2 regions of the Kitasatospora sp. NPDC091276 genome follow, and region 2 is predicted to be linked to the other one. Evidence: riboswitches for the same ligand, from Rfam matches in the RefSeq annotation. Region 2 holds a riboswitch; the other holds the start of a gene.
The links. Region 2 has a riboswitch for cobalamin ahead of AB0O19_RS15005 (HoxN/HupN/NixA family nickel/cobalt transporter). Riboswitches for the same ligand answer to the same signal wherever they lie in the genome.
Positions count from the first base shown of each region.

Region 1: another riboswitch for cobalamin. It lies ahead of AB0O19_RS06920 (HoxN/HupN/NixA family nickel/cobalt transporter); the one in region 2 lies ahead of AB0O19_RS15005 (HoxN/HupN/NixA family nickel/cobalt transporter).

Region 1 covers NZ_JBFBFU010000004.1:209,292-216,767, reverse strand. Annotated here, with positions in the region: gene efp (elongation factor P) at 1-538, opposite strand, end outside; gene AB0O19_RS06955 (aminopeptidase P family protein) at 618-1,724, opposite strand; gene rpmF (50S ribosomal protein L32) at 1,815-1,988, opposite strand; gene rpsR (30S ribosomal protein S18) at 2,043-2,279, opposite strand; gene AB0O19_RS06940 (GTP-binding protein) at 2,292-3,467, opposite strand; gene rpsN (30S ribosomal protein S14) at 3,464-3,769, opposite strand; gene rpmB (50S ribosomal protein L28) at 3,769-4,005, opposite strand; gene rpmG (50S ribosomal protein L33) at 4,131-4,295, shown strand; gene AB0O19_RS06920 (HoxN/HupN/NixA family nickel/cobalt transporter) at 4,408-5,520, opposite strand; cobalamin riboswitch at 5,550-5,764, opposite strand; gene AB0O19_RS06915 (metalloregulator ArsR/SmtB family transcription factor) at 5,846-6,229, shown strand; gene AB0O19_RS06910 (DNA-formamidopyrimidine glycosylase family protein) at 6,290-7,099, opposite strand; gene AB0O19_RS06905 (AAA family ATPase) at 7,180-7,476, opposite strand, start outside.
Region 2 covers NZ_JBFBFU010000010.1:139,552-147,027, reverse strand. Annotated here, with positions in the region: gene AB0O19_RS15025 (cytochrome P450) at 1-656, opposite strand, end outside; gene AB0O19_RS15020 (LacI family DNA-binding transcriptional regulator) at 880-1,881, opposite strand; gene AB0O19_RS15015 (nitrilase-related carbon-nitrogen hydrolase) at 2,059-3,000, shown strand; gene AB0O19_RS15010 (metalloregulator ArsR/SmtB family transcription factor) at 3,146-3,478, opposite strand; cobalamin riboswitch at 3,576-3,818, shown strand; gene AB0O19_RS15005 (HoxN/HupN/NixA family nickel/cobalt transporter) at 3,869-4,978, shown strand; gene asnB (asparagine synthase (glutamine-hydrolyzing)) at 5,160-7,007, opposite strand; gene AB0O19_RS14995 (short-chain fatty acyl-CoA regulator family protein) at 7,236-7,476, opposite strand, start outside.

The DNA.
Region 1 (7,476 bases), on a different contig from region 2:
CGTCGCGGGTGTCGACCTTGATCTTCTCACCGGTGACGATGAAGAGCGGCACGGCGATCTCGGCACCGGTCTCCAGCGTGGCCGGCTTGGAGCCGCCGGTGGAGCGGTCGCCCTGGACGCCCGGCTCGGTGTGGGAGATCAGCAGCTCGACGGAGGCCGGGAGCTCGATGTACAGCGGGGAGCCCTCGTACATGGCGACCAGGGCCTCGAAGCCCTCCAGCAGGTACTTGGAGGCGTCGCCGACGACGGCCGGCTCGACCACGATCTGGTCGTAGGTGTCCGTGTCCATGAACACGAAGTTCTCGCCGTCCTTGTACGAGAACTGCATGCCGCGCTTGTCGACGTTGGCGGTCTCGACCTTGGTGCCGGCGTTGAAGGTCTTGTCGACGACCTTGCCGGTCAGGACCTCCTTGAGCTTCGTGCGCACGAAGGCCGGGCCCTTGCCGGGCTTGACGTGCTGGAACTCGACGACGGACCAGAGCTTGCCGCCCTCCAGCTTGAGGACCATGCCGTTCTTGAGATCGTTCGTGGAAGCCACGGGCGCACTTACTCCTGGATATAGCTGTCAAGGAACCAAGGCTTGCGTCCTGCCGCCGACGGCCGACGGGCGGCCGCGGTCACAGGGCGAGGAGCTCCTTGGTGGTGATGGTGAGCAGCTCCGGCCCGCCCTCCTCTGGGGGACGCACCACGAGCGTGTCCTCGATCCGGACACCGCCCTTGCCCGGGAGGTGGACCCCTGGGCCGACGGTGACCGGCACGCGGCTGTCCAGTTTACCCATGTCCGACGGACCGAGGCGCGGCGCCTCCCGGATCTCCAGCCCGATGCCGTGGCCCACCGGGTGCGGGGAGGTCTCGGTGTGGCCGGCCGCCTCCAGGATCTGCCGCGCGGCCCGGTCGGGCACGCACTGCTCCACGCCCGGCCCGAGCGCCTCCCGGGCGGCCCGCTGGGCCCGGAACACCAGCCGGTGCAGCTCCACCTGCCAGGGCGCGGGCGCGGCGCCGATCACGAAGGTCCGGGCGGTGGAGACGCCGTAGCCCCGGTACTGGGCGCCCATCACCACGGTGAGGAAGTCGCCCTCCTCCACCCGGCGGTCGGTCGGCTGGTGGGCGGGCTGGCCGGAGTGGCTGCCGGTGCCGACGGACACCGGGTAGGCCGCCCGGTCCGCGCCGTGGTCGATCATCCGGCGTTCCAGCTCCATCGCCAGGTGCCGTTCGGTGCGGCCGACCAGGATCGACTCCAGCAGCTCGCCGAGCGCCTGGTCGGCGATCTCGGCGGCGATCCGCAGGTCGGCGATCTCGTGCTCGTCCTTGACCACCCGCAGCCGCTCGACCACCTGCCCCAGGTCGGCCAGCCGGGCCCCCTCCGCCAGGCCCGCCACCGCGCGGTGGCGGCTGACGGTCAGGTCGTGCTCCTCCACCGCCAGGTCCGCCACGCCCAGTCGCACGGCGGCGGCGGCCGCCGCCAGGGCGGTGTCCGCCGCCGCCGCCACCGGTACCTGGGTGACGTCCGGCGCGATCAGGTGTTCCCCGGTGTCGTCCGCCGGCAGATCGTCCGGCACTGCCAGCAGCACCCGCTCCCGGGTCAGCAGCAGCGTCGCCCCGCAGGGCGCGCAGCCCGTCAGATACCGCACGTTCGCCGCCCGGGTGATCAGCGCCGCATCGGCCCCGGCCGCACTGCAGTGCTCCCTCACCCGCTCCCGCCGACCCGCGTACGCATCAGACATGCGTCGAGCCTACGAACCCCCACTCCGATCCGCCCGCCGAGCACCCCCGACAGGGCGCGCCCCCACCCCCGCACGCCCCCTCCGTGGTCGCTACGCCCCCTCCGGGTCGATCAGGCCGCGGCGGTAGGCGGGGACCAGGTTCTGGGGGACGAGCAGTTCGCGGCCGTTGAGGGTGATCGGGACGAGCTTCGGGGCCTTGCCCTTCCACTGGGCCCGGCGGTGCCGGGTGTTGCTGCGGGACGTCTTGCGCTTGGGGACGGCCATCGGGGGCTCCTTGTCGGGTGGTGACGGTGGTGGCAGTGGTGACGGTGGGACCGGTTACCGGGTGGTGCCGGCGGCGTACGGGAGGAGGGCCATCTCGCGGGCGTTCTTGACGGCCCTGGCCACGGCGCGCTGCTGCTGGACGGTGAGCCGGGTGACGCGGCGGCTCCGGATCTTGCCGCGGTCGGAGACGAAGCGCCGCAGCAGGTCGGTGTCCTTGTAGTCGAGGTACTCGATGCCGGCCGCGAACAACGGGTTCGGCCGGGCCTTGGGCGGGTTCGGTCGCTTACGCACAGTGACGGCTCCTCAGTGAACGGGGTCGAGCAGGTCCCGGAAGGCGTCCGGCAGGGCCTTCCAGCCGGGTGCGCCCGCCGCGAGTTCGGCGTCGGTGAGCAGACAGGAGTCGAGCAGCCCGGTGACGCCGTCGACGTCGAGGCCCTCCGCGGTGAAGCTGAGCTGCTGCACCCGGTCGCCGTGCAGAGGGTGCCAGTCGAGGGCGGCGGCGGCCCGGCGGGCGGGCGGGTAGAGCTCCCAGGCGGCGTCGGGCAGGGAGGTGAGCCAGGGGCCGCACTCCTCGACGGCGAGGTTGGCCCCGGCGGCGTCCCAGGCGAGCATCAGGTCGGGCCGGTTGGCCAGCCAGAAGCGGCCGCGGCTGCGCTGGGCGGCGGGGACGAGCAGTTCCAGCGCCCGGTGCAGCCGCTCGGGGTGCAGCGGGCGGCGGCGCTCCCAGACCAGCGTGGTGACGCCGGCCTCGTCGCTCTCCTGCGGGAGCAGCGCGATCGCCGGGTTGACCCGGTCGCGGGCGGCGGCGACGTCGAAGCCGCCGAGGGCGGCCCGGGTGAGCGCCCCGGTGCCGAGCCGGACGACCCGGGCGGTGGGGTGGAGCTGGCGGAGCAACGCGAGCCCGGGCGCGTGCGCCGTCGCGCGCGGGACGGCGAGGGTGGTGGCGTACTCGACCTGGTGGGCGAGCGCCTCCGCGCGGGTCCGCTGGTCCTGGCGGGCGGTGTGCTCGCCGTGCTCCACCAGGTCGTCGGAGACGGAGAGTTCGCCGATCAGCCGGTCCGGGTCGACGGCCGTGACCACGCCCGCGAGTTCGACGGCGTCCTCCAGGTGGCGGCCGTCCGCCTCTCCCCCGGCGATCACCTCGACGGCCGGGTGCGGGTCGCTGCCGCCCCACAGTTCGACGATCGCGAGCCCGTACCGGCCCTCGTCGGCGATCCGCAGCAGTCGCGGCAGCAGGTCCTCGCGCAGGGCGCAGCAGGGGCAGTCGTTCACCAGCGGGACGTCGGCGGCGTCGAACCCGCCTCCCGCGTCGCGCAGTTCACGGTGGACGACGCCCTGCGAGGCCTCCCGCAGGTCATGGTGGAGGACCACCGCGTCCACCGCGGCCGCCGCCAACTCCCGGACGGCGGCGCGGCGTTCGTCGGCGTGCAGTCCGGCGACGACCACCACGGGCAGTTTGATCCCGTCCACGCCGCTCACCAGCTGGCCTTGCGGACGCCGGGCAGGTGGCCGGCGTGGGCGTGGACGCGGAGGTTGACCCGGGAGAGGCCGAAGGCGCGCAGGTAGCCGCGGGGGCGGCCGTCGACGGCGTCGCGGTTGCGGATCCGGGTGGCGCTGGCGTCGCGGGGCTGGCGGGCGAGTTCGGCCTGGGCGTCCGCGCGTTCGGCGGGGGCGGTGCCGGGGTGGGCGATGATCCGCTTGAGCTCGGCGCGGCGCTCGGCGTACCGGGCCACGACGGCGCGGCGCTGCTCGTTCTTGGCGATCTTGCTCTGCTTGGCCATCAGACCTTCCCCCCTCGGGCGCGGATGCGGGCGACGGCGGCCTCGATGCCGATCGTGTCGATGGTGCGGATGCCCTTGGCGCTGAGGGTGAGCCGGACGTACCGGCCCTCACCGGGCAGCCAGTAGCGCTTGTGCTGGATGTTGGGGTCGAAGCGGCGGCGGGTGCGGCGGTGCGAGTGCGAGATCGCGTTGCCGAATCCGGGCCGGCGGCCGGTGAGTTGGCAGTGGGCGGACATGGGTGCTCCCTGGCGTCCGGGAATGGGCGGGACGGAGCTCACGTTACACCAGATGAAAATGACTTCCATTTCGGTGTACGGTTTCGCCCCAGCCCCGAACACCCCGCCAACCCGGGAGGACACCCATGGCCCGCAGCGAACTGCGCCCCGTCATCAAGCTCCGCTCCACCGCCGGCACCGGCTACACGTACGTGACCCGCAAGAACCGCCGCAACGACCCGGACCGGATGGTCCTGCGCAAGTACGACCCGGTCGCGCGCCGGCACGTCGACTTCCGCGAAGAGCGCTGAACCCCGCCCGCTCGACGACCGGCACCGACCCGCAGCGACGAAACGGCGCCTCCCCCGGAATCCCGGGGGAGGCGCCGTCGCTGCTCGCTGCCGTCGCTGATCGCAGCCGTCGCTACTCGGCGGCCACCCAGCGCTTCTCCACCCGGGCCAGCTTCCAGTAGGCGATCGCCGCGGCCCAGACCACCACGAACAGCCCGGCGATCGCGTAGCCGACGTTGTCCAGCGAGATGCCCGCGATCCAGCCGGTGACCGGGTCGGTCAGATCGAGCTTCTCGTGCAGCACGCCGACCAGTTCGATGGTGCCGATGACGAAGGCCACCGCGATCGACAGCCCGGTGATCGTCAGGTTGTAGTACACCTTCCGGACCGGGTTCGCGAAGGCCCACTGGTACGCGAAGTTCATGAACGTCCCGTCCAGGGTGTCGAACAGGCTCATCCCGGCCGCGAACAGCAGCGGCAGGCAGACGATCGCGTACCAGGGCAGCCCGGCCGCCGCGCCCGACCCGGCCATCACCATCAGGGTGACCTCGGTCGCGGTGTCGAAGCCCAGCCCCAGCACCATGCCCACCGGGAACATCTGCCCGGGCCGGGTGATCGACCGGGTCGCCCGGTTCAGCACCCGGGCCATGAAGCCGCGCGAGTTGAGGTGCTCCTCCAGCTGCGCCTCGTCGTACGACCCGGCCCGCATCGCCCGGAACACCTTGAGTATGCCGAGCAGCGCGGCCAGGTTGAGCGCGCCGATCAGGTAGAGGAACGCCCCGGAGGCCGTCGTGCCGACCATCCCGAGCCACTTGTGGGTGGCCGAGTCGTCGTCCATCAGCGTGCTGGCCAGCTGCGCGCCGCCCGCCACCAGGGCGGCCATCAGCACCACCATCGAGGAGTGCCCGAGGGCGAACCAGAAGCCGACCGAGACCGGCCGCTTGCCGTCCGCCATCAGCTTGCGGGTGGTGTTGTCGATCACCGCGATGTGGTCGGCGTCGAAGGCGTGCCGCATGCCGAGGGTGTACGCGGTGATCCCGAGGCCCACCCCGAAGACCTGGGTGCCGACCGCGTAGTTGTGGGGCGCGACCAGGAAGACGAGCGTCCCGAAGGCCACCACGTGCATGGCCAGGATCACCCCCATCAGCCCGGCCGTGCGGACGGTGTCCTCGCGCTTCCAGCGGAACGTGGGCAGCACGGACGGTGTCGCCGGCGCCTCGGCGGCGGCGGTTTCGGGCAGGGTCATTCGGGTCACGCTCCAGCACCTCGTGGAAACACTTCGTGAGATGCCGTGGCCGGTCTCCTGGCTTACGGGGGTCCCGTACCCGCCTTCCCAGGTGCGCGAGGCTCCCAGTGGCGTCGTGGGTACGGACGTCTCTCCATCGTCGACGATCACGATGGCCCGATCACAGTGGCGAGGGCCGCTCCGGACTGGGACCCCTGAGGATCCGTCACCGGTCTTCCCGAGCACCACGGCGGGGAACACCGTAGGGGCCAGGACCCACCCTTGCAAGGCTGCGCACCTGCGCAGGTGTCCAGGATCACAGGCCCCCTCCTGCAACAATGTGCGCATGCATCTCGTACCGGCCGACCGCGCGGGCCACCGCACCATCGACGGACACCGGGTCTGCGAGGCCATCGCCGCGATCGGCGACCCCGCGCACGTCCGCACCTGGGCCGAGCGGTTCTCCCTGCTCGCCGACCCCGGGCGGCTCGCCCTCCTGCTCGCCCTCCACCGGGCCGGCCCGCTCGCCGTCTCCGACCTCGCCGTCGCCACCGGCATGCGCGACCCCGCCGTGTCCCAGGCCCTGCGGCTGCTCCGCACCGCGGGCGTGGTCACCGGAGACAAGGACGGGCGGGTCGTGCGCTACCGGCTCGTGGACGAGGCCCTGCGCCCCCTCCTCGACGCGTGCGCCGCCGCCGAACACCACGAGCCCAACACGGCCGTCGGCTGACCGGCTCCCCCCCCCCCGGAGGACGCGCCGGGGCCCGGCCGGAGCAACCCTCGAACGCGGTCAGGCCGCCTGGCAGGCGGGGCACCAGAAGAGGTTGCGCGCGGCGTGCTGCTCCGTCCGGACGTCGGTGCCGCAGACCAGGCAGGGCATCGCGGCCCGCCGGTAGACGTACACCTCGCCGCCGTGGTCGTCGACGCGCGGCGGGCGGCCCATCGCCTCGGGGGTGTGCTCGGGGCGGACGGTGTCGATCCGGCCCGCGCCGACGCCCTCGTGCATCAGGGCGACCAGGTCGGCCCAGATCGCGTCCCACTCGCCCCGGGTGAGGTCGCGGCCGGCGCGGTGCGGGTTGATCCCGTGGCGGAACAGCACCTCGGCCCGGTAGACGTTGCCCACCCCGGCCAGCACCTTCTGGTCCATCAGCAGCGCGGCGACGGTCGTCCGGCTGGCCGATATCCGGCGCCAGGCGGCCTGCGGGTCGGCGTCGGCGCGCAGCGGGTCGGGGCCCAGCCGGGCCGCGACGGCGGCCTTCTCCGCGCCGGTGACCAGCGCGCAGGTGTTGGGGCCGCGCAGGTCTGCGTAGCCGTCGTCGTTGGCCAGCCGCAGCCGGACCAGGCCGACCGGCTCGGGCGCGGGCCCGGTGCCGAAGGCGAAGCCGCCGTAGAGGCCGAGGTGGACGTGCACCCAGGCGCCCTCCTCGAAGCCGAGGAACAGGTGCTTGCCGACGGCTTCGGCCGCGGTGAGCAACTGCCCGTCGATGGCCTTGGCCTCGTCGGCGAACCGGCCCTGCGGACTGGACACCTCGACCGGGCGGCCGCCGAAGGCCTTCCGGTTCTCGGCGGCGAGGCGGTGGATGATGTGGCCTTCCGGCACGGGCGTCAGCTCCCCCGGGGTGGTTCGACAGGACCCGCACATCATCGCAGCCGGCACCGACACCGCCGGATCGTCGCAGGTCAGCGCACCGGCATGCCCATCAGCCGGGCCAGGATGACACGGTCCAGCTCGGCGGCGGTGCCGGCCACGTCCAGGTACGAGTTGTCGATGATCGGCAGCCCGGAGTTGTACCAGCCGGCCATCCGGCCGTGGATCCGCGCCACCTCCTCGTCACCGAGCCGCCGGGTGCCGCCGCGCCGGGCGTTGCGGTGCAGCACGGAGTCCAGGCTGGGCAGCAGCACGACCGGGATCATGCCGGGGCCGATGTGCCGCTTCCAGCCGCCGAGGCCGATGGCCGGGCGGTCCGGGAAGACGGC
Region 2 (7,476 bases):
AGGCCGACGAGGAGGTGGGCGTCGGCGACCATTCCGGCGAGCGCGTCGCCCAGTTCCTCGCCGCAGGTGCCGGCGGCCAGGGTGGCGCTGCGGCTCCGCCAGCGGTCGCGGTCGGCTTCGGGGACGGCGATGAGTTCGCAGATGACGGTGATGGGCAGCGGTCGGGCGAAGTGTTCGATCAGGTCGACGACGCCGTCCTCGGCGTGGTCCGGCAGGCGGTCGAGCAGGTCGGCGGCGATGGCTTCGATCCGGGGGCGCAGCGCGGCCACGCGGCGCGGGGAGAACGCGGCGGCGACCAGGCCGCGCAGACGACGGTGGTCGGAGCCGTCCGAGTCGAAGATCCCGGCACGCAGGTACTTCTCGTGGCCCGCGTACATGCCGCGGGCTTGCCAGGTCTGTTCGGTGCGGTGGGCCACCTTCGCGCCGGGGACGGTCGCGGCGTCGATGGTGAAGTCGGGATCGCTCATGATCGTGCGGATGTCGTCGTGGCGGGTCGCCACCCACATGGGGTCGACGCCTCGGACGCGGCCCCGCACCAGGTGCTCGCGTTCGCGGATGTGCGCGTAGGAGGTGAACGGATCGCGGACCAGCTCCTGATCCGCCAGGTCCAGTGGTTCGTCGCCGGACTCGGTGGTGGTCCGCCCTTCCGTCGTCATGGTGAGGCGCTCCCAACGGGTGGTCGTTCCGTGACGGCATCATGGCGGCCGGACCGCGCCCCACCTGCCGCTATCGGTGCCAATCCACCCGAACGAATGCATTCGCCCCCGACCCCGGAGACGAGGACGCCCGGTCGTCGTCCGGGGCCGCGGTCGATGTCCGTTCGGGTCGGTGTCCGTTCGGGTCGGTATCCGTTCGGGTCGGTATCCGTTCGGGTCGGTGTCAGCCGCGACCGGCGGTGGAAGCCCGGACGTGGAGTTCCCAGGCGTGGGTCCGTACCACGCCCGGTTCCGCCGCGCCCGACAGCAGGTCGCTGAGCAGGGCCGCGCATTCGCGGCCGTACTCCGCCGCGCGCAGGTCCACCGCCGTCACCTGCGGGCTCGACCCGCGTGCCGCGGCGCCGTCGACGCAGGCGGCCACCAGCACCTCGGTTCCGGCCCGCAGGCCTGCCCGGGCCACGGCTGCCAGCACGCCGGGCACCGCGCCGTCGGGGGCGCAGACCACGGCGTCCAGGCCCGGGGTGCCGGCGAGCAGGTCCGTGGTGGCGGCCTCGGCCTCGGTCGGCGTGGCCGCGAACGGGACCGTTCGCACGGCGACCTCGACGCCGTGGCGCCCGGTCCAGTCGGCGGCGGCGGCCCGCAGGGCGGTCGCCCAGTCGGATCCCGGGCCGGGGGCCAGCAGTGCCGGGCGGCGTGCGCCGCGCTGCGCGAGGTGGTCCAGCAGGGCGGCGAGCGAGGTGGCGTTGTCGCACACCACCGATCCGCTGGGTGCGGCCCCGCCTCCGAGGTAGCGCTCCCCGGTGACCACGGGTACGCCGGCGGCCAGCAGACCGGGCACGGCCGGGTCGTCGACCTCCGGATCGATGACCATCAGCCCGTCGACCCGGGCGGCCAGCCCGCCCTCCGCCGCCTTCCCGGGGGCCAGCAGCACCACGTCGAGGCCGTCCTCGCGGGCTCGCTCGACGGCGCCGAACGCCAGCTTCATGTAGTAGTCGAGGCGGGTCGCCGTGCGCGGCAGGTACAGGCCCACTGCCCCGGTGCTGGAGCGGCGCAGGCTGCGCGCCGCCGAGTTCGGCCGGTAGCCGAGCTCTCGGGCCGCGGCCTGGACGCGTTCACGCGTCGCCTCGGCCACCCGGCCGGATCCGAGGAGGGCGTCGGAGGCGGTGCTCTTGGACACCCCGGCCGCCCGGGCCACGTCGAACAGGGTCACGGATCGGCTGGTCACAGCCCGGAAGTCTAGACGCAGAACCGGAGGCCACCCGTGGTCCGGGCGCCTGCGATGCTCCTCGCACCCCCTTGCCGGAACGTTCCGGCAACGCTTAGGGTCACCCGTGCCGGAACGTTCCGGCACGGCTTCGGCCTGCTCCCGACACCATGACCCGAGATGACCCGAGGACCCGCCATGCGCCTGATCACCGCCCTGAACCCGCCCGCGTCCCCGGCCCGCACCCGCGCGCCCCGGCGCGCCGCCCTGCGGGTCGCCCTCGTCCAGCAGCGCTGGCACGCGGACCCCGAGCAGCACCGGGCCGGCCTGCTGGAGGGAATCCGCCTCGCCGCCGAACAGGGCGCCGCCCTCGTCGCCCTCCAGGAGCTCACGCTCTCCCCGTACTTCGCCGTGCTGCGCCAGTCCGACCACCCGCAGGCCGTCGAGCCCGAGGACCTGCGCACCGGCCCGACCTTCGCGTTCGCCGCGGCCGCCGCCCGCGAGCACGGCATCCACGTGCACGCCTCGCTCTTCGAGAAGGCCGACGGACCGGACGGCCCCGACGGCCTCGGCTACAACACCGCGATCCTCGTCGCCCCCGACGGCACCCTGGTGCAGCGCACCCGCAAGCTGCACATCCCCGTGACCGAGGGCTACTACGAGGACACCTGGTTCCGCCAGGGCCCGGCCGGCGAGGACGCCTTCCCCCTCGCCGAGGTGGGCGACGCCGCCATCGGCCTGCCGACCTGCTGGGACCAGTGGTTCCCCGAGCTCGCCCGCGCCTACTCCCTCGCCGGCGCCGACGTGCTCGTCTACCCGACCGCCATCGGCTCCGAGCCGGGCCACCCCGGCTTCGACACCCAGCCGCTGTGGCAGCAGGTCATCACCGGCAACGCCATCGCCAACGCCACCTTCATGGTCGTCCCCAACCGCATCGGCACCGAAGGCGAACTCACCTTCTACGGCAGCTCGTTCATCGTCGACCCGTACGGCCGCGTGCTCACCCGGGCACCGCGCGACGAGGCCGCCGTCCTGGTCGCCGACCTCGACCTCGACCAGCGCCACGACTGGCTCGAACTCTTCCCCTTCAACACCACCCGCCGCCCCGACGCCTACGCGCCCCTGACCGCCCAGCGCTGACGCCCCCGGCCTCCCCGGTCAGGAAACGGACCTGCCCCGGGGAGGCCCTTCGGCCTCGCCGACCATGCGACCCGTCCCCACCGGGACACCGGTGCGTGTTCCCCTCACGTTCGCTGCCGGGTTCCGCCACCGAGGCGCTCCCGGTTCAGGCGCGCCTCGGCAGGGTCTCGTCGAGGAGACGGGCGACGCCCTGGTCACGGAGCCGGTAGCGCACCACTCGCCCGTCCCGCTCGGCCGAGACCACGCCGGAGGCCCTCAGGAGGCGGAGGGCCTGGGAGACGGCGGTCGGGCTGATACCGCAGGCGCCGGCGAGGTCGGAAACCGGGATCGGCCCGGCGGCGTGCATCGCCGCCAGCAAGGCCAGCCTGCCGGGCTCGGCCAACAGCGCGAACCTCTCGGCGACAGCGCGCAGTTGGTCACGGTCGGCCACCGCAGCGACGGCAGCCTGAACCGCTCGGGCATCGATTGCCTCGGGCATGTGCTGCCCTTCCCCCTCGTCACGGCTTTGTCAGCACTTTGCGTTATTGCAACATATGCGCAACTGCGCAGCCTTGTCGACTGACTGTCCGAGCCCCTACGGTGTTCCCCGCCGTGGTGTTCGGGAAGTCCGGTGACAGCTCCTCAGGGGCCGAATCCGGCGCGGCCCTCGCCACTGTGAACGGGAAGTGCCCCCGGCGCGCCCGCAGCCACTGCGGGCAGTCACCGGTGCCGTACGGCGCACGGGAAGACGAGCCGCGGGGTGCGCTCAGCCCTGCCCGGACGCGGGCAGAACTGTCCATCCCCCAGCCAGGAGACCGGCCACGGCGCGCACGACTCCCCCGACCTCGCCGGGGGTGCCCCCATCGAGGAGCTGGAGAGGCCGCCCGTCATGACCCTCACCGACGACACCCCGTCATCCGCCCTGCCCCTGCCCCCGCGCTGGCAGCGCCGGGACACCGTCCGCACCGCCAGTCTGCTCGGCGTCATCCTCGCCATGCACGTGGTCGCCTTCGGCATGCTGTTCCTGCTCGTCGCGCCCAACCACTACACGATCGGGAACCAGGCCTTCGGCGTCGGCCTCGGCATCACCGCCTACACCCTCGGCATGCGACACGCCTTCGACGCCGACCACATCGCCGCCATCGACAACACCACCCGCAAGCTGATGGCCGACGGCCAGCGCCCGGTCTCGGTCGGCTTCTGGTTCGCCCTCGGCCACTCCAGTATCGTCATGGCGATGGCCGCCCTGGTCGCCGGCGGCGCGCAGATCGCCGGCACCCTGGTCGACGGCCAGTCCACCGCCCACCAGTGGCTCGGCGTCATCGGCACCAGCGTCTCCGGCACCTTCCTCTACCTCATCGCCGCGCTCAACCTGATCGCCCTGGCCGGCATCTACAAGGTCTACAAGGCCATGCGGGCCGGCCAGTTCGACGAGAGGCAGTTGGAGAAGCACCTCGACGAGCGCGGCTTCATGAACCGCATCCTCGGCAAGCTCACCAAGTCCATCCGCCGCCCCGGCCAGATGTACCCGGTCGGCGTGCTCTTCGGCCTCGGCTTCGACACCGCCACCGAGGTCGCCCTGATGGTCATGGCCGGCTCCGGCGCCGCCTCCGGCCTGCCCTGGTACGCCATCATCTGCCTGCCGCTGCTCTTCGCCTGCGGCATGAGCCTGTTCGACACCCTCGACGGCACCTTCATGAACTTCGCCTACCACTGGGCGTTCTCCAACCCGGTCCGCAAGGTCTACTACAACCTCACCATCACCGGCCTGTCCATCGCCGTCGCCTTCGTCATCGGCACCATCGAACTGGTCGGCGTGCTGCACGAGAAGCTCGACCTCACCGACCCCGTCACCGGCTGGATCGCCGATATCAGCCTCGACAACGTCGGCTACATCCTCGTCGGCATGTTCGTCGTCGTCTGGGCCTGCGCACTCGCCTACTGGCGCTTCAGCAACGTCGAGCAGCGTTGGGCCACCCGCGTCGGGAAGACCGGCTGACCCGCCCGCCCGGGCCGGCTCCTCCTTCGACCAGGAACGGGGTCGGCCGCGTCCGCCCCGTCCTGCGCCCTTCGTGGCCCGACCACCGTCGGGCCACGAAGGGCGTTCGCGTTCCTGGCGAGGACGTCAGTCAGAGGGCGAGTCAGACTCATCAGCAGAACCACCAGTCACATCATCACTGTCAGAGGGCCAGGGCGGGGCGGTGGTGGTCGAGCCACAGCGCGAGGTCGACGACCCGCTCCAGGCGGAGCCGGTGGCCCCACGGCAACTGCTCGGCAGGCGTGTCGAGGGCGGCCCCGACGACCGTCTCGTCGGCGATGTCCCGGACGTGCGGTGCGTCCAGCGCCTCGCGGGCCAGCCGCTGCAGACCCGCGTTGTAGTCGGGGTGGTGGGTGGCCGGGTAGTGGTTCTTCGGCCGCCACAGCACCGACTCGGGGGCGATGCCCCGACCGAGGTCGCGCAGCAGGCTCTTCTCCCGGCCGTCGTGGTTCTTCATCGCCCAGGGGGTGTTGAAGGCGTATTCGACGAGGCGGTGGTCGCAGTAGGGCACGCGCACCTCCAGGCCCTGGGCCATGGAGAGGCGGTCCTTGCGGTGCAGGAGTTGGCGCAGCCAGCGGGTGAGCGAGAGGTGCTGCATCTCGCGCAGGCGGTGTTCGGCGGCGCTCTCGGAGTCGAGGCGGGGGACGGCGGCCACGGCGGTGCGGTAGGTGTCGGCGCGGAACTCGGGGATGCGCAGCCGGGCGGCGAGGTCGGGGTGGAGCGGCATGGCGGCCTGGTCCCCGGTCACCAGGAGCCAGGGGAAGGCGCGAGCGGCGAGCGCCTTCGGGTGGTGGAACCACGGGTAGCCTCCGAAGACCTCGTCGGCGGCCTCGCCGGAGAGGGCGACGGTGGAGTGCTTGCGGATCTCTCCGAACAGCAGGTAGAGCGAGGTGTCCATGTCGCCGACGCCGATCGGCGAGTCCCGGGCGGCGACCACGGCGCGCCGGTTGTCCGGGTCGAGCAGGGCGCGGGGGTCGAGGACGACGGTGGAGTGCTCGGTGCCGATGAACGCGCCGGCCTCGGCGGCGAAGGGGGTGTCGTGGCCGGTGCGCAGCACGTCGCCGGTGAACCGTTCGGCCTGGTCGCTGTAGTCGACGGCGTAGGAGCGCAGGGTGGCCTGCGGCCCTTCGCGGAGCCGGAGTTCGTCGGCGATCAGGGCGGTGACGACGGTGGAGTCGAGGCCGCCCGAGAGCAGGCTGCACAGCGGGACGTCGGCCTCAAGCTGGGTGCGGGCGGCGCGGTCGACCAGGCCGCCGATCAGCTCGGTGGTGGTCTGCGGGTCGTCGGTGTGCGGGCGGGCGGTCAGCTCCCAGTAGCGCCGTTCGCGGATGCCGTCGCGGTCGAGGACGAGCAGGCTGCCGGGGTGGACCTCGCGGACGCCGGCCCAGACGGTGGGGCCGGTGTTGAACAGGAGGCTGTAGGCCTCGCGCAGGCCGTCGGCGTCCACGGTGGGGGTCACCTCGGGGTGGGCGAACAGGGCCTTGGGTTCGGAGCCGAAGGCGAGGCCGCCGTCGGTTTCGGCCCAGAACAGCGGCTTGACCCCGAGCCGGTCGCGGACCAGCAGCAGGCGCTGCTCGCGGTCGTCCCAGACGGCGAAGGCGTACATGCCCTCCAGGTGGTCGACCAGGGCGTCTCCCCACTCCTGGTAGGCGCGCAGGACCACCTCGGTGTCGCTCCGGGTCTCGAACCGGTGGCCCTTGGAGGCGAGTTCGGATCTCAGCCGGTGGTGGTTGTAGACCTCGCCGCTGTAGGTGAGCACCACCTGCGGGTGTTCGGGGCGGTCGGTCATGGGCTGGGTGCCGCCCTCGATGTCGATGACGGCGAGGCGGCGGTGGCCGAGCGCGGCGTGGCGGCCGAGCCAGACCCCGCCGGCGTCGGGTCCGCGCCGGGCCATGGTGTCGGTCATCGCCTGGATGACGGAGGCGGCGCCGTGGCCGATGTCCTGGTGGAAGGACTGGTGGAAGGACACCCAGCCGGTGATCCCGCACATGCTCGCGCTCCTGGGGTGAAGGGGTGTGCTCTGCCGGACGCTGTCGGCGACGGCGCCCGGCCCAGAAGTCGGGCCGGACGTCCGGGAAGTTCCGGGCAACCGCAGGATTCCGGGGGCGGGTCGGGCGGTGCCCGCGCGAAGCCCGTCGGGGGTGAACCGTTGGGCGTCGGGCTCGGACGGAGGGGCGTCGGGCTCGGTCGGCCGGGTCGGTACGCCGGCCGGCGGCGTTCAGTTCCGGGGATCGGGCAGCGCGGGGTAGGGGATGAAGGTGCTGGTGTGCTCGTCGAGCGCCAGCGGCCGGCCGATGGCGGGCGCGGCGCGCTGCGGGCACGCCGGGCGTTCGCACACCTTGCAGCCGAGCCCGATCGGGGTGGCGGCCGCCACGTCGCCGAGGTCCAGTCCCGCCGAGTACACGAGCCGTGCGGCGTGGCGGAGTTCGCAGCCGAGGCCGATGGCGAAGGTCTTGCCG